DNA from 2 places in the Kineococcus sp. R86509 genome. Region 1 is predicted to be linked to the other one. Evidence: riboswitches for the same ligand, from Rfam matches in the RefSeq annotation. Region 1 holds a riboswitch; the other holds the start of a gene.
What was found. A riboswitch is a leader RNA that binds a small molecule or an ion and turns the genes downstream of it on or off. The one in region 1 is predicted to bind S-adenosylmethionine.

Region 1 (10,969 bases):
CGTCCGCACCAGGGTGGGGGCGGTGTAGTAGATCGTCACGCCGTACTTCTCGATGACCTCGAAGTGGCGACCGGAGTGCGGGGTCAGCGGTGAGCCCTCGTAGATGACCTGGGTGGTCCCGTTGGACAGCGGGCCGTACATCTCGTAGCTGTGCGCGGTGACCCAGGCGAGGTCCGCCTGGCACCAGTAGACGTCGTCGTCCTTGACGTCGAACACCGCCCAGTGCGACCAGGAGGTGTGGGTGAGGTACCCGCCGCTGGTGTGCACCAACCCCTTGGGTCGCCCCGTGGTCCCCGAGGTGTAGATGATGAACAGCGGGTTCTCGCTGTCGAAGCTCGGCGCGACGTGCTCGACCGGCTGGCGGTCGACGAGTTCGTGCCACCAGACGTCGCGGCCCTCCGTCCAGGGGACGTCCGGCGTCGCCTCCCCGGTGCGGCGCAGCACGAGGACGTGCTCGACGTGGTCGAGCCCCTCGACGGCCGCGTCCGCGGCTCCCTTCACCGCGACGGCGCTACCCCGCCGGAACTGCCCGTCGGTGCAGACCAGGAGCTTCGCGCCGGTGTCCTCCACCCGGAACCGCAGCGCCTCGGCGGAGAAACCCCCGAACACCAGGCTGACGACGGCGCCGATGCGCGCGCACGCCATGGTCGTGACGATCGTCTCGGGCAGCACCGGCAGGTAGAGGACGACGCGGTCGCCGTGCCCGATCCCGAGTTCCTCCAGCGCGTTCGCGAGCCGGCAGACCTCGTCCTGCAGCTGCGCGTAGCTGATGGTGCGGGAGTCCCCGGGTTCGCCCTCCCAGTGCAACGCGACCTTCTCGCCCCGGCCCGCGGTGACGTGGCGGTCGACGCAGTTCACCGCGACGTTGAGCCTGCCGCCCGTGAACCACTGCGCGGTCGGCAACGTCGAGCCGTCGAAGACGGTGTGGAACGGCTCGTCCCACTGCAGCCGCCGGGCCTGTTCGGCCCAGAACGCCTCGGGGTCCGCGGCCGCGCGCTCGTACTCGCCCGCGCCGACGTTGGCCTGGGCGCTGAACTGCGCCGACGGCGGGAAGACGAGGTCCTGCGCGGGGTCGTCCAGGGGCGTGCTCGTCATGCGGTGCGTCCTCACGGGCGGGGCGGTCGGCGGACCGGCCGTCGGCCGGCTTGGCCGCCAGGGTAGCCGCGCCGTAGGCTCGGACCGTGGAGAGCACCCGGGTGAGCGCGAGCACGCCCCCGGCGTCCGCGGTCGCCCGCCCCTTCTTCGCCGTGCAGCGTCGTCACGTCGACCTCTGCCGCACCCGCTCCTCCGCCTGTCGCTGACCCGCAGGGCACGTCGCCGGGAACACCCGGCGGCCCCCGGGTGCTCAGCCGAGCGACCCGGCCGGTCACGTCAGCAGCCCCGGAGGGGTACGCCATGTCCCGAGAGCCACTGCGCCTGGGCGTCGAACTCGACGCCGCCGGTCGCCACCCCGCCGCGTGGCGCCTGCCCGGCGCGCGCCCGGCCGAGCTCTTCACCGCCGCTCACTGGCGCCGCCTCGGCGCGCTCGTCGAGCGCGCCGACCTCGACCTGCTCGTGGTCCCCGACTCCTTCCGCCTCGGCTCCAGTGACGAGCGCGACCAGCGCGGTCGCCTCGACGCCGTCGCGATCGCCGCGCACCTCGCGCCGCTGACCCGCCGGGTCGGTCTCGTGCCGGTCGTCACGACGACCCATACCGAGCCGTTCCACACGAACAAGGCCGTCGCGACCCTCGACTTCACCAGCCTCGGCCGCGCCGGCTGGCAGGTCGAGGTCTCCACCACCGCCGAGGAGGCGGACACCTTCGGGCGGACGGGGACCGCCCCGCCGGCGGAGCTGTGGCGCGAGGCCGCGGACACCGTCGAGGTCGTCCGTCGGCTCTGGGACAGCTGGGAGGACGACGCGGTGGTCCGCGACGTCGCCAGCGGCCGGTTCGTGGACCGCGACAAGCTGCACTACGTCGACTTCGAGGGGGAGCGGTTCTCCGTCCGCGGCCCGTCGATCACCCCGCGCTCCCCGCAGGGCCAGCCGCTCGTCGTGGTGCCCGTCCGGGACGAGCACTCCCTCGCGGTGGCCGCCGCGCACGCCGACGTCGCCCGGATCGAGGCCGGCGACGAACGCACCGCGGCGCAGACCGCGGACCGGTTGCGGACCCTGGCCGGTCGCGAGCTGACCGTCCTGCTCGACGTGGAGGTCCTGCTCCGGCAGACCGCCACGGAGGCCCTCGACGTCGCCGGCCGGCTCGACGAGCTGAGCCCCGGCGCCGCGCCGCGCTCGGTGCGCCACCTCGGCACTCCCGCCACCCTCGCCGCGGCCCTGGCCGAGCTGCCCGACGGCCTCGACGGCGCCGTCCTCGCGCCGGTGGACCTGCCCGCGACGCTCGAACTCGTCGTCAGCGGGGTCGTCCCCGCGCTGACCCGGCCGCCGGTCGCGGGCAGCACGCTGCGCGAACGCTTCGGCCTGCCCCGCCCCACCAGCCGCTACGCCAGGATCGGAGGCGTCCGATGACCCGCCGTGAGACCTCCCGTGAGACCCCTCGCCAGATTCACCTCGGGGCGCACTTCCCGGGCGTCAACAACACCACGGTGTGGCGCGACCCGCGCTCCGGCAGCCAGGTGGACTTCTCCTCCTTCGAACACCTCGCCCGGACCGCGGAACGGGGGTTGATGGACTTCTTCTTCCTCGCCGAGGGGCTGCGGCTGCGCGAACAGCGCGGGAAGATCCACGACCTCGACGTCGTCGGCCGTCCCGACACCCTCACCGTCCTGAACTCGATCGCGTCGGTCACGACCCACCTCGGGCTGGCCGGGACGATCAACGCCACCTTCAACGAGGCCGCGGAACTCGCCAAGCAGTTCGCCTCCCTCGACCACCTCTCCGGTGGGCGCGCGGCCTGGAACGTCGTCACCAGTTCCGACGCGTTCACCGGGGAGAACTTCCGCCGCGGCGGGTACCTCGCGCACGCCGACCGCTACGTCCGGGCCCGTGAGGTCCTCGACGTCGCGCGGGAGTTCTGGGACTCCTGGGCCGAGGACTCCCTGGTCGCCGACCCCGAGACGGGGGTCTTCGCCCGGGGGATCTCCGAGGTCGACCACCGCGGCCCGCAGTTCCAGGTCCGGGGGACCGGTTCGCTGCCGCGCAGCCCGCAGGGTCACCCGGTGCTGCTGCAGGCCGGCGACTCCGACGACGGCCGCGAGTTCGGCGCCACGTACGCCGACGCCATCTTCACCATGCACGGCTCGCTGGAGGCGGGGCAGCGGTTCACCGCCGACATGCGCTCCCGCGCCGTCCGCAACGGCCGCTCCGGAGACGACCTGAAGATCCTCCCCGGGGTCACGTTCGTCCTCGGCGACACCCCCGGGCAGGCCCGCGAGCACGCCCGGGAGATCCGGTTCCAGCAGGTCGGGCCGGCGCAGGCGATCGCGTTCCTCGAACAGGTCTGGGGCCGCGACCTGAGCGACCACGACCCCGAGGGACCGTTGCCGGCGCAGGACCCGGAGACGACCTCGACCATCGCCCAGGGCCGGACCCGGATGACGAAGGACCCGGTGGAGACCGCGCGCACGTGGCGCGACCTCGCCGCGGCCCACGGGTGGAGCAGCCGGGAACTCGTCGTCGAGGTCACCGGCCGCCAGCAGTTCGTCGGCACCCCCGCGCAGGTCGCGGAGGAGATGGACACCTACGTCCAGGCCGACGCCTGCGACGGGTTCATCCTCGTGCCCAGCCTCACCCCGGCCGGTCTCGACGAGTTCGTCGAGAAGGTCGTCCCGCTGCTGCAGGAACGCGGCAGCTACCGCACCGGCTACACCGGTTCGACCCTGCGCGAGCACCTCGGTGTGCCGCACCCGCACCGTCTCGCCCCCGCCGTCCGCGCCACCGCCTGAGGAGTCCGCCATGACCACGACGACCAGCACCCTCGACACCGCCCGCCGGACCTGGGAGGAGTGGCGTGCCACCCGGACGGCCGACCTCAGTGCGCCGCACGGCTGGCTGAGCCTGACCGGACTGCACTGGCTCGTCGGCGAGGCCGCCCCCGTCGCGGACCTGCCCGGCACCTGGGAGTCGGTCGAGGGTGGCGTCCGACTCACAGCGACCGCGGCCGACGGGGTCGTCGTGAACGGCGCCCCGGTCGAGGGGACCGTGCGGATCGACACCGTCGAGGGGACTCCGGGGACCCTCGTCGAGATCGGGGACCGCCGGGTGGAGGTCATGCAGCGCACCGGGATGCATGCCCTGCGCGTCCGCGACCCGAAGTCCCCGACGCTCGCGGCGTTCACCGGGGTCCCCGTGTTCGGGTTCGAGGACCGCTACGTGCTCGACGCGCGGTTCGTGCCCTACGAGGAGTCCCGGGCCGTCGTCGTCGGCGCGGTCGTCGAAGGGCTGCAGCACCACCACGAGGCCGTCGGAACCGTGCGGTTCGAGCTCGACGGCCCCCAGGAACTCACGGTCTTCCGCAGTGCGAAGGGTTCGACCATCCTGTTCACCGATGCGACCAGCGGTGTGAGCACGACGGGGACGACCCGCTCGATCTCCGTCCCCGAACCCGACGCCGACGGTCACGTCGTGCTGGACTTCAACCGGGCGACGAACCTGCCGTGCGCGTTCACCGACCACGCCACCTGCCCGCTGCCGCCCGCCGAGAACCGCCTCACCGTGCCCGTCGCGGCGGGGGAGAAGGATCCCCGGTGACCACCACCGAACTGCTCGCCGCTCCGTTCGGCGACGCCGAACTGGCCGCGCTGCGGACGGACTTCCCGATCCTGGGCCGCTCGACCCGGTCGGGGAACCCGCTGGTGTACCTGGACTCCGGCGCCACGTCGCAGAAACCGCGGGCCGTCCTGGACGCCGAACGCCGGTTCTACGAGACCCACAACGCGGCCGTCCACCGCGGGGCGCACCAGCTGGCCGAGGAGGCCACCGACGACTTCGAGGCCGCCCGGACCGCCATCGCGGGTTTCGTCGGCGCCCCCGCCCACGAGGTCGTGTTCACCAAGAACGCCACCGAGTCGCTCAACCTCATCGCGCACGCGTTCAGCACCACCACGGCCTACGCCGCCCGCGGCAGCGCCCCCGACGGTCAGGCCGTCGACCCGCGGTTCGTCCTCGCCGAGGGCGACGAGATCCTCGTCACCGAGGCCGAGCACCACGCCAACCTCGTGCCCTGGCAGGAACTCTGCGCCCGGACCGGAGCCGTGCTGCGCTGGGTCCCCGTCACCGACGGGGGGTCCTTCGACCTCGACGCCCTCGACGCGCTGGTCGGGGAACGGACCAAGGTCGTCGCCTTCGCGCACGCCTCCAACGTCCTCGGCGGACTCGCCCCGATCGAGGCGTTCGTCGCCGCGGCGCGCCGGGTGGGGGCGCTCGTCGTCCTCGACGCCTGTCAGTCCGTCCCGCACCTGCCCGTCGACCTGCCGTCGCTCGGGGTCGACCTCGCGGCGTTCTCCGGGCACAAGATGCTCGGGCCGTCGGGGATCGGGGTCCTCTGGGGCCGGGCCGAGGTCCTCGGCGCGATGCCGCCGTTCCTCACCGGCGGGTCGATGATCGAACTGGTCCGGATGGAACGCTCCACCTTCGCCCCCGTCCCGCAGAAGTTCGAGGCGGGTGTCCCGATGACGGCGCAGGCCGTCGGGTTGCACGCCGCCGCCGACTACCTGCGCGGGCTCGGCCCCGACGGGTCGGGGATGGCCCGCCTCGAGGCCCACGAACGCGACCTCACCCGACGTCTGCTCGCCGAACTGGCGGAACTGCCCTGGGTCCGCGTCCTCGGCCCGCTCGACGCCGCCGAGCGGGTCGCCCTGGTCTCCTTCGTGGTGGAGGACGTCCACGCCCACGACGTCGGGCAACTGCTCGACGACGAGGGCGTCGCCGTGCGGGTCGGGCACCACTGCGCCTGGCCGCTGCACCGCCGGTTCGGGGTCGCGGCCACCACCCGGGTCAGCTTCGGGCCCTACAACCAGAGCTCCGACATCGACGCCGTCCTGCGCGGGCTGCACCGCGTCCGGGCGCTCTTCGCGTGAGAGCCTGACCGCCGTGGACCTGTACCAGCAGCTGATCATCGAGCACTCCAAACGTCCGCACGGCGAGGGTCTGCGCGACCCGTTCGCGGCGCAGGCCCACCACGTGAACCCGACGTGCGGCGACGAGATCACCCTGCGGGTGGCGCTCGCCGGCGACACGGTCGAGGACGTCTCCTACGACGCCCTCGGGTGCTCGATCAGCCGTGCCTCGGCCTCGGTGCTGCACGACCTCGTCGTCGGGCGCTCGCTCGAGGAGGTCGTCACGGTGCGGGACGCGGTGCAGCACATGCTGACCAGTCGTGGTGAGGACGAGGGTGACGAGGACGTGCTGGGCGACGCCGTCGCCCTCGCCGGTGTCGCGAAGTACCCCGCGCGGGTGAAGTGCGCCCTCCTCAGCTGGTCCGCGCTCGCCGACGCCCTGCTCCGCGCGCCCGCCACCCCCTGAGCCCCGGGACCCCTCGGCTCCCGGTGGTCGGTGGGTAGCCTGCGGACGTGGAGATCCGCGAGTTCACCGACGCCGACTGGGCGCAGATCTGGCCGTTCTTCGACGAGATCGTCGCCGAGGAGGAGACCTACGCCTACCCGCGCGGGCTGACCTCGGAGCGCGCGCGCGACCTCTGGGTCGAGTCCCCGCCGGGGGTGACGGTGGTGGCGCTGGAGGACGGGCAGGTGCTCGGCACCGCCAAGACGGGGCCGAACCGGCCGGGCCCCGGGGCCCACGTCGCCACCGCGAGCTTCATGGTCTCGCCCGCCGCGCGCGGTCGCGGCGTCGGACGCGCCCTCGGCGAGCACGTCCTCGCCCTCGCTGCGTTCCGCGGGTACCGCGCGATGCAGTTCAACGCCGTCGTCGAGACCAACACCGCGGCGGTCGCGTTGTGGCGCTCGCTGGGGATGAGCATCGTCGGCACCGTTCCCGAGGCCTTCGACCACCCCGAGCACGGTCTCGTCGGCCTGCACGTCATGCACCGCTTCCTCGTCGAGGACTGACCCCGCTCCGGCGCGGATCCCCGGGCGTTACGGTGGCCTCCCGCACCGGCGAGGGCGCCGGCCCAGCACAGGAGTCGACGTGAACCCCACCGCCCGCACCTCCGCTCTGACCCTCGGGCCGGAGGGGTTCCTCGCCGACGGGCGTCCCCACCGGTTGCTGTCCGGTGCGCTGCACTACTTCCGCGTCCACCCCGCCCAGTGGCGCGACCGGTTGCGCTCGGTGCGTCAACTGGGGCTGAACACGGTGGAGACCTACGTGCCGTGGGACCTGCACGCCCCACGGCGCGGAGAGTTCCGCACCGACGGCTCCTGCGACCTCGCGGGGTTCCTCGACGCGGCGGCCGCGGAGGACCTCGACGTGGTCGTCCGGCCGGGCCCCTACATCTGCGCCGAGTGGTCCAACGGCGGGTTGCCGGTCTGGCTCACCCGTTCCGGGGTCCGGCTGCGCATCGACGACCCGGACTACCTCGAAGCCGTCGACGAGTTCCTGACCCGGGTCTACGAGGTCGTCGCTCCCCGGCAGGCCGACCGGGGCGGACGCGTCGTCCTGGTGCAGGTCGAGAACGAGTACGGCGCCTACGAGACCGGTTCCGGCGCAGCAGACAGCGCCGCGACGGACACCGCCGCCCGGACCGCCTACCTGGAACACCTGGTGGCCACCACGCGCCGCTGCGGGATCACCGTGCCGCTGACGACCGTCGACCAGCCCACCGACGAGATGCTGGCCGCGGGGACCCTGCCCGAACTGCTGACGACCGGGTCCTTCGGCGGCCGGGCGGCCGAGCGGCTGGACACCCTGCGCCGCCACCAGCCCGAGGGACCGCTCGTCTGCTCGGAGTTCTGGGTCGGCTGGTTCGACCACTGGGGTTCCCACCACCGGACGACGCCCCCGGAGGCGGCCGTCGCCGAACTGACGACGATGCTAGAACGCGGCGCGGGAGTGAACGTCTACGTCGTGCACGGGGGCACGAACTTCGGGTTCACCAGCGGCGCCAACGACAAGGGTACTTACCAGGCGACCACGACGTCCTACGACTACGACGCGCTGCTCGACGAGGCCGGCCGGCCCACGCCGAAGTACTGGGCCTTCCGCGAGGTCCTCGGCGGGTACGCCGAACTCGGTGCCGACGTCCCGCCGCCGGCGCGGCCGGCGCCGGTCCTGCGGGCTCCGCTCGTCGGTGCGCTCCCGCTGATCGAGGCCGTGGACGGTCTCGAGCCGGTGGCGGGGGAGGAGGTCCCGTTCCTCGACGACCTGGCGACGGAGAGCGGGGTACCCGCCCCCTTCGCGTGGGTCAGCGCCACCTCGCCCGGGTCCCCGGGTCCGACCGTCCTGCACGTGGCCGAGGTGCGCGACCGCCTCACCGTGCTGCTCGACGGAGTGCGGCTGGGCACCCTGTTCCGGGAAGACCACGACACCACGCTCGCCCTCCCGCCGCACCCCGCCGGCACCCGGCTCGACCTGCTCCTCGAGGACGCGGGCCGGGTGAACTACGGTCCGCGCCTCGGCGAGCCCAAGGGCGTCGTCGGTCCCGTCCGCGTCGGGGACGCGGCGGTGCGCGACCTCCGGGTGCAGGCGCTGGACCCGGACCGGCTGGCGACCGCCCCGGCGGGACGCTCGGGTGCGGTGACGTTCCTCGCCGGCCCGGTCCTGGCCCGCGCGGAGCTCGAGGTGGCGGAGCCCGTCGACCTCTTCCTGGACACGGCCGGCTGGGGGCGCGGGGTCGTCTGGGTCAACGGGTTCTGCCTGGGGCGCTACTGGCGGCGCGGACCGCAGCGGACGCTCTACGTCCCGGGGCCGGTCCTGCGGGCGGGGACCAACGACGTGACGGTCCTGGAACTCGACGCCGCCGCGGACCCGTGGGTCCGCACGCTGCCCGACCTGGACCTCGGCCACACCGACGAGTGACCGAGGAGTAGCCACCCACGCTGCTCCACCCGTCCTGCCCCTCGTCGCGATGCCCTACGCTGACGGGACCATCCAGAGCGGCCGAGAGACCTGGCTCGTCGACGCCGCAGCAACCCCCTCGCCCTCACCGGCGGGGAGGGTGCTCATGCCAGGACCGATGGGAGGAAAGAGTGGGTTACGCCGGCGACCTCACACCGCGTGAGGCCTTCGACCTGGTCCGGGACACCCCGGACGCGGTCCTCGTGGACGTCCGCACCGACGCCGAATGGCGTTTCGTCGGGGTCCCCGACACCAGCGGGACCGGCCGGGAGCCGGTCCTCGTGTCCTGGCTCCCGGTCGACCCGCCGCGGTTCCTGGCCGAACTCGCCGCCGCGGGGATCACCCCGGGAGCGGGCGCCCCGGTCGTGTTCCTCTGCCGCTCCGGGCAGCGTTCCGTCGGTGCGGCCGAGGCCGCCACCGCCGCCGGGATCGCCCCCAGCTACAACGTCCTCGAAGGGTTCGAGGGTCCGCTGGACGACGCCGGTCACCGCGGTGCGGTGGGTTGGCGCGCGGCCGGTCTGCCCTGGCGACAGTCGTGAGCGAGGGCTGGCGCCCGGACACCACCGCCGTCCGCGGCGGCCTCGTCCGGTCGCAGTTCGAGGAGACCGCCGAGGCCATGTACCTCACGTCGGGGTACACCTACGCGACCGCGGCGGACGCCGAGGCCGCGTTCGCGGGCGACGTCGACCGCTACGTCTACTCCCGCTACGGGAACCCGACGGTGTCGGTGTTCACGGAACGGTTGCGGCAGCTGGAAGGGGCGCAGGCCTGCTACGGCCTCGCCAGCGGGATGTCCGCGGTGTTCTACGCGCTCGCCGCGCTCCTCGGCGCGGGTGACCGGGTGGTGGCGGCGCGGAGCCTCTTCGGTTCCTGCTTCGTGATCCTCGACGAGATCCTCCCCCGGTGGGGCGTCACGACGGAGTTCGTCGACGGCGAGGACCTGGCGCAGTGGGAACGCGCGCTCTCGACCCCGGCGCAGGCGGTGTTCTTCGAGACCCCGGCGAACCCGATGCAGACCCTCGTCGACATCGCCGCCGTGAGCGAACTCGCGCACGCCGCGGGGGCGACCGTCGTGGTCGACAACGCCTTCGCCAGTCCCGTCGGCCAGCACCCGCTGGAGTTCGGAGCCGACGTCGTCGTGTACTCCGCGACCAAGCACATCGACGGCCAGGGCCGGGTGATGGGCGGCGCGGTCCTCGGGACCTCGGAGTTCATCGACGGCAGGTTCCGCGAACTCACCCGGCACACCGGACCGACGCTCAGCCCGTTCAACGCGTGGACCCTGGCCAAGGGCCTGGAGACCATGAGCCTGCGGGTGCGGCACGCGGCGGCCACCACCCTGCGCCTCGCGGAGCACCTGGAGCAGTCGCCGGGTGTGCGCTGGGTCCGCCACCCCCTGCTGGCCAGCCACCCGCAGTTCGACCTGGCGAAGCGGCAGATGGAACTCGGCGGAACGGTCCTCACGTTCGAGCTCGACGCCCCGCGCGGGCGCGGCAAGGACCGCGCCTTCGAGGTCCTCGACGCCCTGCGGATCGTGGACATCTCCAACAACCTCGGCGACGCCAAGTCGCTCGCCACCCACCCCGCCACGACGACGCACCGTCGTCTGGGCGCCGAAGGCCGTGCCGCCATCGGCCTGACCGACGGGGTGCTGCGGTTGTCGGTGGGCCTGGAGGACCCCGACGACCTGCTGGAAGACCTCGACCGCGCGTTGCGCGCGAAACCCTGATCGGAGAACCCCTGTGACCGAGCACCAGATCCCCGTCTCCCACGCCGGGAGCCTGCCCCGCACCCCGGAACTCATCGCCGCGAACGAGGCCCGCCGCATCGGCGACGACGGTTTCACCCTCGAACGCACCCCCGAGTTCGACGCCCTGCTGACCGACGCGGTCGTGGACCTGGTGAAGCGCCAGGAGGCCCTCGGCGTCACCATCGTCGGTGACGGCGAGTACGGCAAGGCCATGTCCAGCGCCGTCGACTACGGCGCCTGGTGGTCCTACTCCTTCCAGCGGGTGTCGGGGCT
Region 2 (10,969 bases), 2.8 Mb from region 1:
TTGTCGATGAGGACGGTGTCGACCCCCAGCACGTCCTGGGTGACGGCCGCCACCTGCCCGCCGCTGGCGCGGAACGCGTCGAGTTCGGCGCGCAGGGCGTCCGTCGACTCCTCGTCGGCCCAGCGCGACCCGGCCAGCAGCACGGCTCGGACGCGCTGCCGGCGCAGCGTCGCGACGTGCTGCAGTTCCCGCACGGGATCGCCTCCCGTCACGGCGAGGGTGACGATGACGTCGGACGCCTCGGCCCGGGCCGTCACCCCGGCGGCGAGGGAGGAGAAGTACGGGTCGGCGATGTCGTGGACGACGAGACCGACGACTCCCGAGCGGCCCCGGGCCATCGCCTGCGCCTGCGCGTTGGCGCTGTAGTCCAGCTGCGCGGCCGCGGCGTGCACGCGTTCGCGCAGCGCCTCACCGACGACCCGGGAACTGCCGTTGAGGACGCGTGAGGCCGTCGCCAACGAGACCCCGGCCTCGCGGGCCACGTCGTCGAGGGTCACGGGCCCGTCGGGACGGGACCTGCGGGCACGTCGACGGGGCGCATCGGGGGTCACGGGCCACATCCTCCCGTGCGGGGGGCCTCAGAGGATGTCGGCGTACTCCTCGGCGTGCCGCCGCACGTGCAGGCGGACGAAGGAACAGGCCGGGACGACGCGCAACCCGCGCGCCCGGACGTCGGCCAACGCGGCGTCGACGACCTTCGTCGCCAGTCCCTCGTTCTCGTGGGCCGGGACGACCTCGGTGTGGACCATCGCGATCGACGAGCCCTGCGGGACGTAGTCGGCCAACGCCACGACCTGGCCGTCGAGGCGGCCCTCCCAGCGGTGGGCCTGCTCGTCGTGGGTGACGACGAGGTCGTCGACGGTTGCCACGGTGTCCTCCTGTGCTCGGTGGTCGTGCTCGTTCCCGTGGTGCGAACGTCACCGCGCCCGCGGCGCTTCCCGTCACCCGGCGTCGAGGAACTCCCGGTTGGCGGCGGTGTTCCGCGCGATGGCCGCGGCCCACGCCGTGGGGTTGCGCCGCAGCCGGTCGCGACGGGCCCGCTGCACGGCGGCGACGACCGGCACCGCCCGGCTCAGCAGCGGGTGCCGCGGGATGCCCAGCGCGTCCGCGAGCGGGTCGCCCTGCATGGCCCGGGAGACCACCTCGACGAGGGGGGTCGCCACGAGCGCCGGGATCGGGGTGAGTTCGGCCAGCGTGGTGGCCAGCACGGTCAGGCCCGAGGCCGTGAGGGCGCGGGCGTCGTCGTTGGGCGCCGCGGTGCGGGCGTCGATCCGGTCGTGCAGGGTGCGCGCACCGGCCAGGTCGACCACTCCCGCCGTGAGGCCCGGTTCGACCCCCAGCAGCGTTCCGAGGTGGCGCCAGAACCGGAGGAAGCGCGCGTACTCGGCAGGGGTGAGGTCGATGCCCAGCACCGCGGCGGACTGCGGCGCGACGTAGGTGAAGTCGAGCCAGGTGCGGAGCTGGTCCAGCTGGCTGATCGGGACGGTCCCGTCTGCGGGCGGGTCCTCGCGCTGGACGCGGCGCCGGACGACGGCGTGGCCGAGGCGCACGTGGGCAGTGGAGACGAAACCCCGCCGGCCGGGGCGGGTCCCGCTGGGCAGCGACGCGGCCGTCAGCCACTGCGCCGTCTCCAGCAGCCGGGCGTGGGCGTTCTCCCCCAGGAGCCGCCCCGTCCGGACCAGGATCGTGGACGTCGTCGGCGGCCGGTAGGAACTGATGAGCGCTCCCGCCCCGACGTCGAAGACGTGGACGCCCATCGACGCCGTGAAGGTCGGTTCGGCCGCCGCGTCCAGGACCTCGTCGTCGGCTGCGGCGCAGGTGCGTTCGAGGTCGAGCACCAGGTCGCGCACGGCGGGGTCCACGGCGCTGTCGGCGCCGTGGCGCAACGCCTCGTCGAAGCGTCGCCAGCCGGTGGGATCGGCGAGGACCCGGTCGGCGAGGGCGTCCGCGAGCGGGTCGGAACGGTGCGCCGCGGCGGCGAGGTCCGCCTCGGTGGGGAGGGCGGGGGAGGTCGGCGGAGTGCTGGAGGTCCTCACCCCGCTGACTCTGCCTCCTGAACGCCTCCTCCGCCCGTTCCACACCGTGGGCCGGCCCTCCGGGCGGCGTCAGCGACCGACCGTGGCGGCGGCCCACTCCCGGGTCGCCGCCACGTCGCGGTGCATCTGCGCCACGAGGTCGGCCGACCCCGAGAACGCCAGTTGGGGACGCAGGTGGCGGTGCAGCGACACCAGCACCTCACGGTCGTAGAGGTCGAGGCTGACGTCGAGGAGGAACGCCTCGAGCAGTCGCACCCCGTCCGCGTAGTAGGTGGGCCGCCGGCCCACCGAGACCGCCGCCATGTGCACGGGGCCGTCGTGGACCGGGTCGACCTGCACGGTGGCGGCCCAGACGCCGTCCGCCGGGCCGTCCCCGGGCAGCGCCACGTTCGCGGTGGGGAAGCCGAGCAGACGACCGCGCTGGTCGCCGTGCTCGACGGTGCCGCGCACCTGCAGGACGGGGGTACCGGTGCGGGGGACCGGAACTCGCAGAACCACGTTGCTCTCCTCGGATCAGTCGGTCTTCGGCAACCCGGGCGGGTTGATCTCGGACGTCGGCACGGACTCGTTCGCGAGGTTCCAGCGTGCGAGGGTCTTCGCGTAGGCGCCGCTCTCGATGACGTGGTTCAGCGCCGCGGCCAGGGCCTCGACCAGTCCGTCGCCCTTCTTCGTCGTCGCCGCGATGTCGGCCTGGATCGTGCCACCGCCGGGGACGGTGCCGACGATCTTCGTCTCGCCGGCGACGAGCACGTGGTAGGCCGCGGTCGGGTTCGGGCCGAAGTACGCCTCGATGCGCCCCGACTTCAGTGCGAGGTACACGTCGGTCGACTTCGCGTAGTACTGGATCGTCACCGGTTCCAGACCGGCCGCCGTGTTCTGGGCGTCCCAGTCGAGGAGCACCTTCTCCTGGTTGGTGCCCGAACCGACCGCGACGGTCAGCCCGGCGACGTCCTTCGGCTCCTGGATCGAGGTGGTGCCGGAGGACTTCGCGACCTCCCAGGCGAGGGTGTCGACGCGGTAGGAGGCGAAGTCGTACTTCTCCTTGCGTTCCTCGGTGACGGTGATGTTCGAGAACCCCACGTCGAACTGACCCGAGTCCATGGAGACGAACAGGTTCTCCCACGAGGTGGCCCGCAGATCGGGCTCCAGCCCGAGGACGCCGGCGACGAGCAGGGCGATGTCCGGTTCGATGCCGATGACCGTCGTGTCGTCGTCGGCACGGAAACCCAGCGGCGGGTTGCCGTCGGCCGTGGTGCCGATGACGAGGGTGCCGCGGTCGCGGATCTCCTGCGGCATGGTCGCCGCGATCTCCGGCACGGCCTCGACCGCGATGCGACCGCTCTGCTCGGGGCTGGTGTCGACCGCACCCTCGGTGGCGGCGACGGCGACGGTGGCGGGGTCGGTCCCGTTCCCGCACGCGGCCAGCACCAGCGGGCTCGCGGCCAGCGACAGGATCCAGGTTCGACGGCTGATCACAGGGTTCTCCTCGGGGTCGCGGTCTGCACCGGGCAGGCCGACAGGGCGGTCCGGCGGGTCGCCGGGTCGCGGGTGGGACGGGGGTGGGACGGGGTGGTCAGAGGACCTTCGCGAGGAAGGAACGGGTCCGTTCGTGACGGGGGTGGTCGAACACCTCGGTGGGAGTTCCCTCCTCGAGGACGACGCCGTCGTGCACGAACAGCACGCGGTCGGCGACCTCGCGGGCGAAACCGATCTCGTGGGTGACCACGACCATCGTCGTTCCCGAGGCCGCCAGGTCGCGGATGACGTCGAGGACCTCGCCGACGAGTTCGGGGTCGAGGGCCGACGTCGGTTCGTCGAACAGCACCAGGGAGGGTTCGAGGGCCAGAGCACGGGCGATCGCGACCCGCTGCTGCTGACCGCCGGACAACCGCCGGGGGTACTCGTCGGCCTTGTCGGCGAGTCCGACGCGGGCGAGGAGGGCCCGGGCCTCGACCTCGACGGCGGACCGGCGGCGCTTCTGGGCCGAGACCGGCGCCTCCACGACGTTCTCCAGCACCGTCAGGTGCGGGAAGAGGTTGAAGTGCTGGAAGACGAACCCGATGTGCGAACGCCGGCGCAGCACCTCACGCTCGTGGAGTTCGCGCAGGTGGTTCCCGGCCCGCTCGTAGCCGATCAGTTCACCGTTGACCTCGACGATGCCCGAGTCCACCTTCTCCAGGTGGTTGATGGTCCGCAGCAGCGTCGACTTGCCGGACCCGGACGCACCGAGCACCACGGTGACGGTGCCGGCGGCGACGGAGAGGTCGACGCCGCGCAGCACCTCGAGCGCGCCGAACCGCTTGTGGACCCCCTCGAGCCGGACGACGGGACGGGGCGGGGTGGACGTGCTCATCGCGAGGCCTCCAGTCGGCGGGCGCGGGCGCCGCGGACGGAACGGAGGAGCACCACCAGGGGGAGGTCGTCCTGCGAGCGGGAACTGCCCCGTCCGTAGTGGCGTTCCACGAACCACTGCAGCACCGAGAGGGCACTGGTGAGGACGAAGTACCAGACCGCGGCCACTACGAGCAGCGGGATGACCCTGCCGGTCCGGGAGTACACGACCTGCACCTGGTAGAAGAGCTCGGGCAGCGCCATGATGTAGACGACCGAGGTCCCCTTGAGCAGCCCGATGATCTCGTTCCCGGTGGTGGGGACGATGATGCGCAACGCCTGCGGCAACTGGATCCGCCAGAACTGCCGCCCCCGGGGGATCCCCAGCGCGGCCGCGGCCTCCCGCTGACCGGGGTCGATCGCGAGGAACCCGGACCGGACGATCTCGGCGAAGTACGCGGCCTGGTGCAACCCGAGCCCGAGGCAGGCGGCGGTCACCGGGCCGATGAGGTCCTGGGTCCCGATCGACCAGAACTGCGGGCCGAACGGGATCCCGACGCCGATCCGCTCGTAGAGGATCGCGAGGTTGTACCAGAAGAGCAGTTGCAGGATCAGCGGCACCGAGCGGAAGACGCTGATGTAGGTGAAGCTGACCCCGGTGAGCAGCGGGTTGTCGGACATGCGCATGAGGGCCAGCACGGTCCCCAGGACCAGGCCGATCGCCGTCCCCACGAGCGTCAGCTCCACCGTGAACCACAGCGACCGCAGGATCGTGGCGGAGAACAGGAACCGACCCACCGTGGGCCACTCCCAGACGGGGTTCGCGACCAGCGCGTGGACCGCCATCGCGGCGAGCACCGCCACGACGGCGGTGGCGACCCAGCGCCAGGGGTGACGGGCGGGCAGGACCCTGACCGCGGGCGGAACGGTCAGCACGGGCGCCGGTGCCCGGGTCGGTCGGGTGGTCTCGCTCATCGTCCTCGTTCTCCAGGGAGTTCGCTGCGGATCTCGACAGGTCGTCGTGCGGTCGGGACGGAACCCGCAGCACGGAGCAGTTCCGCGGCCAGGCGGTCGCTGCGTCGGAAGAGCTCGGCGTTCGATCGTGGTCGGGCGAAGGCAGCGGCCGCCGCCTCACCGGCCACCCAGGCGCCGGTCGCGAAACGGCGGGGGTGGACGGAGCCGTCCGCCTGCACCAGGCGCCCGCCTCCGTCGACGACGAGGCGCCCGTTGGACCACCGCACCTCGCCGTCCACCAGTTCGTGGGCCCGGACCTCACCGCGCTCGCGCAACCGGGTGAGCAGGACGTCGGAGGTCCGCTCCAGGTCCGGTACCGGCAACCGGGCCTCGACGAGACCCCGTGCCCGCACCTGGTGCGGACCACTGGCCGAGGAGGCGAGGAACACGCCGGCCTCCGGGTCCGGCTCGACGTGCACGTCGGCCCCGAGGAACCTCAGGACCCCCGCGCGGGCCAGGGCCGACATCTGCCGCAACCGCTCGGGCGGGGGACCGCTGGCCACGTAGCTGAAGAACCCGTGCCACCAGCCGTCGAGGTCGAGCGCCGTGGATCGTGCGTTCAACCGGCCCGCGGAGTGCAGGCCGAGGGTCACCACGTACGCGGACAGTAGCGCGGCCAGGGCTGCCGCGTCCGGGGAGTGCGCCGGGTCGGCCCGTCGTTCCCGGTCGTCCTCGAGGTGGCGCAGGACGCGTTCGTGGACCTCGTCCCCCGACGTCCCCCACCAGCCCTCGAGCGGACGGTCCAGTGCGGTCACGTCGAACCGGTCGCGCGGGTCGGGTACGGCGCGTTCCACCAGGTGGTCCAGTTCCGCGCTGCCCCAGGGCGACCGGGCGAACCGGGCGTCGAACTCGGCGGGCGCCAGGACGGTCCGTTCCCGGTGGGTGCGGAACAGTTCCCGGTAGTGCGCCCCGGCCATCTCCTTGACGATCAACGGCCAGAGGTCCGAGCGCAGGTCGAGTTCCGCGCTCCCGAACCGCTCCTCGACGACCCTCGCGCTGTAGTGGTGGGGCAGACCCAGGCCCGCCGGCGCCGGGTACCCGATCTTCGAGCGGTGGGGAACCCCCCGACGCGACCCGGCGAAGAGGCGCGGTTCCGCTCCGCTGGGGTGGTACCGGAGGTGGCCCTCGGGGAGTTCCTCGAACCGGCCCCCGCGGCCCTCGGTGAGCAGCACCACCAGGTCGACGAAGGCGAGACCCATCCCCACGACGACGACGTCGGCGCCCGGCCGCAGCACGTCCAGGTCCTGGTCGGTCGTGTAGCCGGGACGGACGTAGGCGAGGCCGTGGCTGCGGGCGAACGTCTCCAGCTTCCGCTCGCGGGGACCCGGGCGGACGTCCAGGTGTCCCTGGACGAGCAGCACGACGTCGACGGTCAGCGGTTCCCCGGGGCCGGCGAGCTGCACCCGCTGACGTCCGTCGTCCGCGTCGAGGACGTCGAGGACCGTGCGCGCGTGGCGGTGGACCCGCAGGTTCGGGGGCAGGCCGTCGAGCGTGCGTCGCCACGCCGCACCGAGGTAGCGGCTCGCGAGCCGGCGGGAGACGAAGGAACCCGGCCCGCTGCGCAGGACCTCCTCGCGCAGCAGGTCCTCACCGGCGGCCGCGGCGTCGTGGACCAGTTCGGCCCGGTTCTCCCGGATCCAGTCCGCCAGCGACGGCCCCCGGGTGACGGGTCCGGTCAGCCCGGTGACGGAGTCGTCCGGCAGCACCGTGATGTCGGCGGCCCGGGAGTTCATCCACAGCAGGGGGTCCTGGGCCTCCCTCCAGGTGCGACCGGCGCCGGAGTCGAAGGGATCGACGACGTGCACGTCGAGGTCCTCGGGGCCGGCGTGCGCACCGAGGCGTTGCAGCAGGACGAGGGTGCGAGGACCCGCGCCGACGATGCACAGGCTGCGGACGCGGGTGGGGGTGGGGATGGGGATGGAGAAGGGCACGGGGGAACTCCGATGATCACGTCGACGACGACGCCGGGTTCCGTCCGCGGGATCACCGCAGCGGACGGGGGATCAGGATCCCGCGCACACCGCGGACTGCAGTCGACCGAGGTCGACGTGGCGACGACGTGTGAAGCGCTTCTCGGGTACCTTCACGGCGCGAACTCCCATCGGTCCTGGCGGAAGCACCCGCGCCTGAAGGTTCAGGGGGTTGCTGCGACGTCGACGAGCCAGGTCTCTCGGTCGCTCTGGATGGACGGTGTGAAACTATCGCACGAGGAGACCCGTTGCCAAACTCCTCACGAACCCAGGAGGAAGAGCATGACCATCCCGACCGAGCCGCGCGTCCACGTGGTGCACGAGAACCCCGAGTGGTTCCCGCCCTTCGAAGCCGCCCTGCGCGCCGAGGGCGTCCCCTTCCAGGAGGTCCTGCTGACCGGCGGGTCCCTGGACCTCGACGCCGAACCGGCCCCGGGCGTCTACTGGTCGCGGCTCAGCGCGTCCGCGCACACCCGCGGTCACGGGCAGACCAAGGAGTTCACCCGGGCCCTCTTCGCCTGGCTCGAGGGCTGGGGCCGCCGGGTCGTCGGGGGGACCCACGTCGTCGAGCTCGAGGTGAGCAAGGTCGCCCAACACGCGCTGCTGCACCGCAACGGGTTCGACGTACCCCGGACCCTGGCCGTCTTCGGCCGAGGGGACCTGGCGGCACGCTCCCGGGAACTGCAGGTGCCGTTCATCACCAAGCACAACCAGGGCGGCAAGGGCCTCGGCGTCCGGCGCTTCGACTCCCACGAGGACTTCGACGCCCACGTCGCCTCGCCGGAGTTCGAGGAACCGGTCGACGGGATCACCCTGCTCCAGGAGTTCCTCCGCTCGGCCGAACCGTTCGTCACCCGGGCCGAGTTCGTGGGCGGGCGCTTCGTCTACGCGGTGCGCGTGGACACCTCCGCGGGCAGCTTCGAACTGTGCCCCGCCGACGCGTGCGAGGTGCCGGGCGTGGTCCCGTTCGCGCTGCGGACGGAGATCACCGGAGACCACCCGCTCGTCCGCCGCTACGAGGAACTGCTGCGGACGGCCGGCATCGAGATCGCCGGCATCGAGTTCCTCGAGACGGCGGACGGGCGGACGGTCACCTACGACATCAACACCAACACGAACTACAACCCCGCGGTCGAGGCCGTCGCCCCCGTGTCGGGTCCCGGCGCCATCGCCCGCTACCTCGGCGGGCTCCTCAGCGGCAACGCGTGAGCGGAGGTCGCAGACCCAGGTGCTCGCGCAGCGTGGTCCCGACGTACGCGGTCGGGTAGGCGCCCCGTTCCTGCAGGGCCGGGACGAGCTGGTCCACGATGTCGTCCAGGCCGCTGGGGACGAGGAACGGCGTGACGTTGAACCCGCTGCTGGCGCCGCTGCGCACCCAGAGGGTCAGCTCGTCGGCCAACTGCGAGGCCGTACCGGCGAAACCGCGCCGGGCCGAGGTGTGCAGCACGAGTTCGCGCAGCGAGAACTCGTTCTCCTCCGCCACCCGGCGCCACTCCCGGGCGATCGCCCGGGGGTCGTGACCCTGTCGCGCGGCGCCCCGGGTCCCGTCGATGTCCGCGATGACGGGGTCGTGCGCGGGCAACGGGCCGTCGGGGTCGTGGCCCGACAGGTCCTCGCCCCACACCTGACCCACCAGCGAGAGCGCGGTCGCGGGGGTCACCTGCTGCTCCAGGACCCAACGGGCCTTCTCCTCCACCTCGCCCTCGGTGTCGGCGACGACGATCTGGGTCCCCGGGAAGGTGAGGACGTCGTCCTCGGGGCGACCCGCCGCCACGACGCGGCGGCGGACGTCGTCGGCGAAGGCCAGCGCGTCGTGGCGGTCGCTCCCGTGCGCGGAGAAGATCACGTCGGCCGAGCGGGCGGCGAAGTCGCGGCCGGCGGGTGAGTCGCCCGCCTGGAAGATCACGGGATGACCCTGCGGGCTGCGGGGGACGGTGGGGGCGATCTCGACGTCGAAGAAGCGGTCGTCGGAGTCCACGGGGGCGAACTCCGACCCGTCCCAGCTGTCCCAGACCCGTCGGGCCAGGTTCACGAAGCGTTCGGCCCGCTCGTAGCGGTCGGCGTGGTCGAGGTAGCCGCCCCGGCGGAAGTTCGCCCCGGTCCAGGCGTTGTCCGTCGTGACGACGTTCCACGCGGCGCGACCACCGGAGAGGACGTCCAGGGACGCGAGGCGGCGGGCCAGGTCGGCGGGGTCGTTGTAGGTGGTGTTCTGGGTGGCGACCAGACCGATGCGGTCGGTCAGACCCGCCAGCGTGGCGAGTTCGGTCAGCGCGTCGGGTCGTCCGACGACGTCGAGGTCGTGGATCCTGCCCCGCTGTTCGCGCAGGCGGAGACCCTCGCCGAGGAAGAACGCGTCGAACAGTCCGCGTTCGGCGGTCCGGATCAGCTGCGTGAAGGTCGAGTGGTGCATCTGGGATCCGCTGCGGGGGTCCGACCAGATGGTGCTGTGGTTGACGCCCTGGAAGAAGACGCCGAAGTGGACGACGGCGTTCGGGTAGCGCAGGTCGGTCACGGGACTCCTCAGGCCGTCGCGAAGTGGTTGACCGGCCGGGGACGGCCGAGGGTGGTGCGCAACGTCGCACCGGCGGCGGGTGGTTGCAGCAGCCGGGCGACGCGCAGGGCGGGGAAGGTGGTGCGCAGCAGCGTGCGGAGGTCCTCGTCGAGGACGGCGGCGTGCAGCCGGACACCGTCGACGGAACCCGCGAGACCGGAGAGGTACCGCGCGAAGCCCTCACCGGACCCCGTCCAGCGCAGCCGGCCCCGTGCGGGAGCCGGGGCGTCGGCGTCTAGCGCCTCGACCCGCTGCGCACCCGAGGCGGCCGCGGTGTCGAGGGCGAACTCGACCTCGAGCACGACCAGCGGACCACCGGCGCTGCGCCGGGTCCGCTCGCTGCCCGTGAGGACGACGTCGACCACGCCCGGGTCGAGGAGGTCGCGTTCGTGGGCGGCCACGACCGGCTGCCCCTGCGGGGGACGGGGCACGGTGAGCGGGCCCTTGACCGAGAAGTTGGTGGCGACGACGTCGACGTGGTGCAACCGGTCGCGGTCGACGTAGCGTCCCGTGGCGACGTCGCGGACCACCGCGTCGTCCTCCCAGGAGTCCCACAACCTCCGCACGGCCCCGACCACGTCGGTGAGTTCCGCCTGCGGGTCGTCGAGCACGGGGAGGTTCACCGTCCGGGCCACGGCGGGGGTGGACGTCGTCGCGATCCAGCCGGCGCGGCCGGCGCTGGAGTGGTCCAGCGACGCGATCTGCGCCGCCACGTGGAACGGTTCGGAGTAGGTGGTCGCGGCGACCGGCAGCAGACCGATCGTGTCGGTGGTCCCGGCGAGGAAGGCCGCCCGCTGCACCGCGTCCAGGTGCCCGCGGGGGTTGCGGGGGTCCGGCAGCGTGGAGTCCTCGAAGGTGAGTCCCGTGAGGCCCTGGGCCTGCGCGGTGACGGCGAACTCCTTCAACCGCGCGGGGGAGAACACGGCGTCGGGGGAGACCCGGGAGCGGCGCCAGGCCGCGGGGTGCCACCCGCCGCCGTCGACGTCGAGGAACACGTGGAAGGGGGTCGGCATGGAAATCTCCTGAGTGGTGGGTACGGCAGCCGTCGTCTGTGTCACAGTGCTCTC

Region 2: it holds a riboswitch for S-adenosylmethionine, as region 1 does, so the genes downstream of both, SJY07_RS18575 (FAD/NAD(P)-binding protein) here and SJY07_RS04810 (rhodanese-like domain-containing protein) in region 1, are expected to answer to the same signal.

The regions. Positions count from the first base shown of each region.
Region 1 covers NZ_JAXHCE010000001.1:1,014,350-1,025,318, reverse strand. Annotated here, with positions in the region: gene acs (acetate--CoA ligase) at 1-1,095, opposite strand, end outside; gene SJY07_RS04845 (LLM class flavin-dependent oxidoreductase) at 1,396-2,505, shown strand; gene SJY07_RS04840 (NtaA/DmoA family FMN-dependent monooxygenase) at 2,502-3,881, shown strand; gene SJY07_RS04835 (DUF1684 domain-containing protein) at 3,892-4,686, shown strand; gene SJY07_RS04830 (SufS family cysteine desulfurase) at 4,683-6,014, shown strand; gene sufU (Fe-S cluster assembly sulfur transfer protein SufU) at 6,019-6,459, shown strand; gene SJY07_RS04820 (GNAT family N-acetyltransferase) at 6,507-7,001, shown strand; gene SJY07_RS04815 (beta-galactosidase family protein) at 7,081-8,907, shown strand; SAM riboswitch class I at 8,973-9,071, shown strand; gene SJY07_RS04810 (rhodanese-like domain-containing protein) at 9,078-9,485, shown strand; gene SJY07_RS04805 (O-succinylhomoserine sulfhydrylase) at 9,449-10,675, shown strand; gene SJY07_RS04800 (cobalamin-independent methionine synthase II family protein) at 10,689-10,969, shown strand, end outside.
Region 2 covers NZ_JAXHCE010000001.1:3,794,035-3,805,003, forward strand. Annotated here, with positions in the region: gene SJY07_RS18540 (LacI family DNA-binding transcriptional regulator) at 1-551, opposite strand, end outside; gene SJY07_RS18545 (GNAT family N-acetyltransferase) at 579-869, opposite strand; gene SJY07_RS18550 (oxygenase MpaB family protein) at 942-2,036, opposite strand; gene SJY07_RS18555 (riboflavin kinase) at 2,106-2,534, opposite strand; gene SJY07_RS18560 (ABC transporter substrate-binding protein) at 2,550-3,512, opposite strand; gene SJY07_RS18565 (amino acid ABC transporter ATP-binding protein) at 3,610-4,389, opposite strand; gene SJY07_RS18570 (amino acid ABC transporter permease) at 4,386-5,342, opposite strand; gene SJY07_RS18575 (FAD/NAD(P)-binding protein) at 5,339-7,312, opposite strand; SAM riboswitch class I at 7,477-7,571, opposite strand; gene SJY07_RS18580 (RimK family alpha-L-glutamate ligase) at 7,634-8,560, shown strand; gene SJY07_RS18585 (NtaA/DmoA family FMN-dependent monooxygenase) at 8,544-9,863, opposite strand; gene SJY07_RS18590 (LLM class flavin-dependent oxidoreductase) at 9,872-10,915, opposite strand.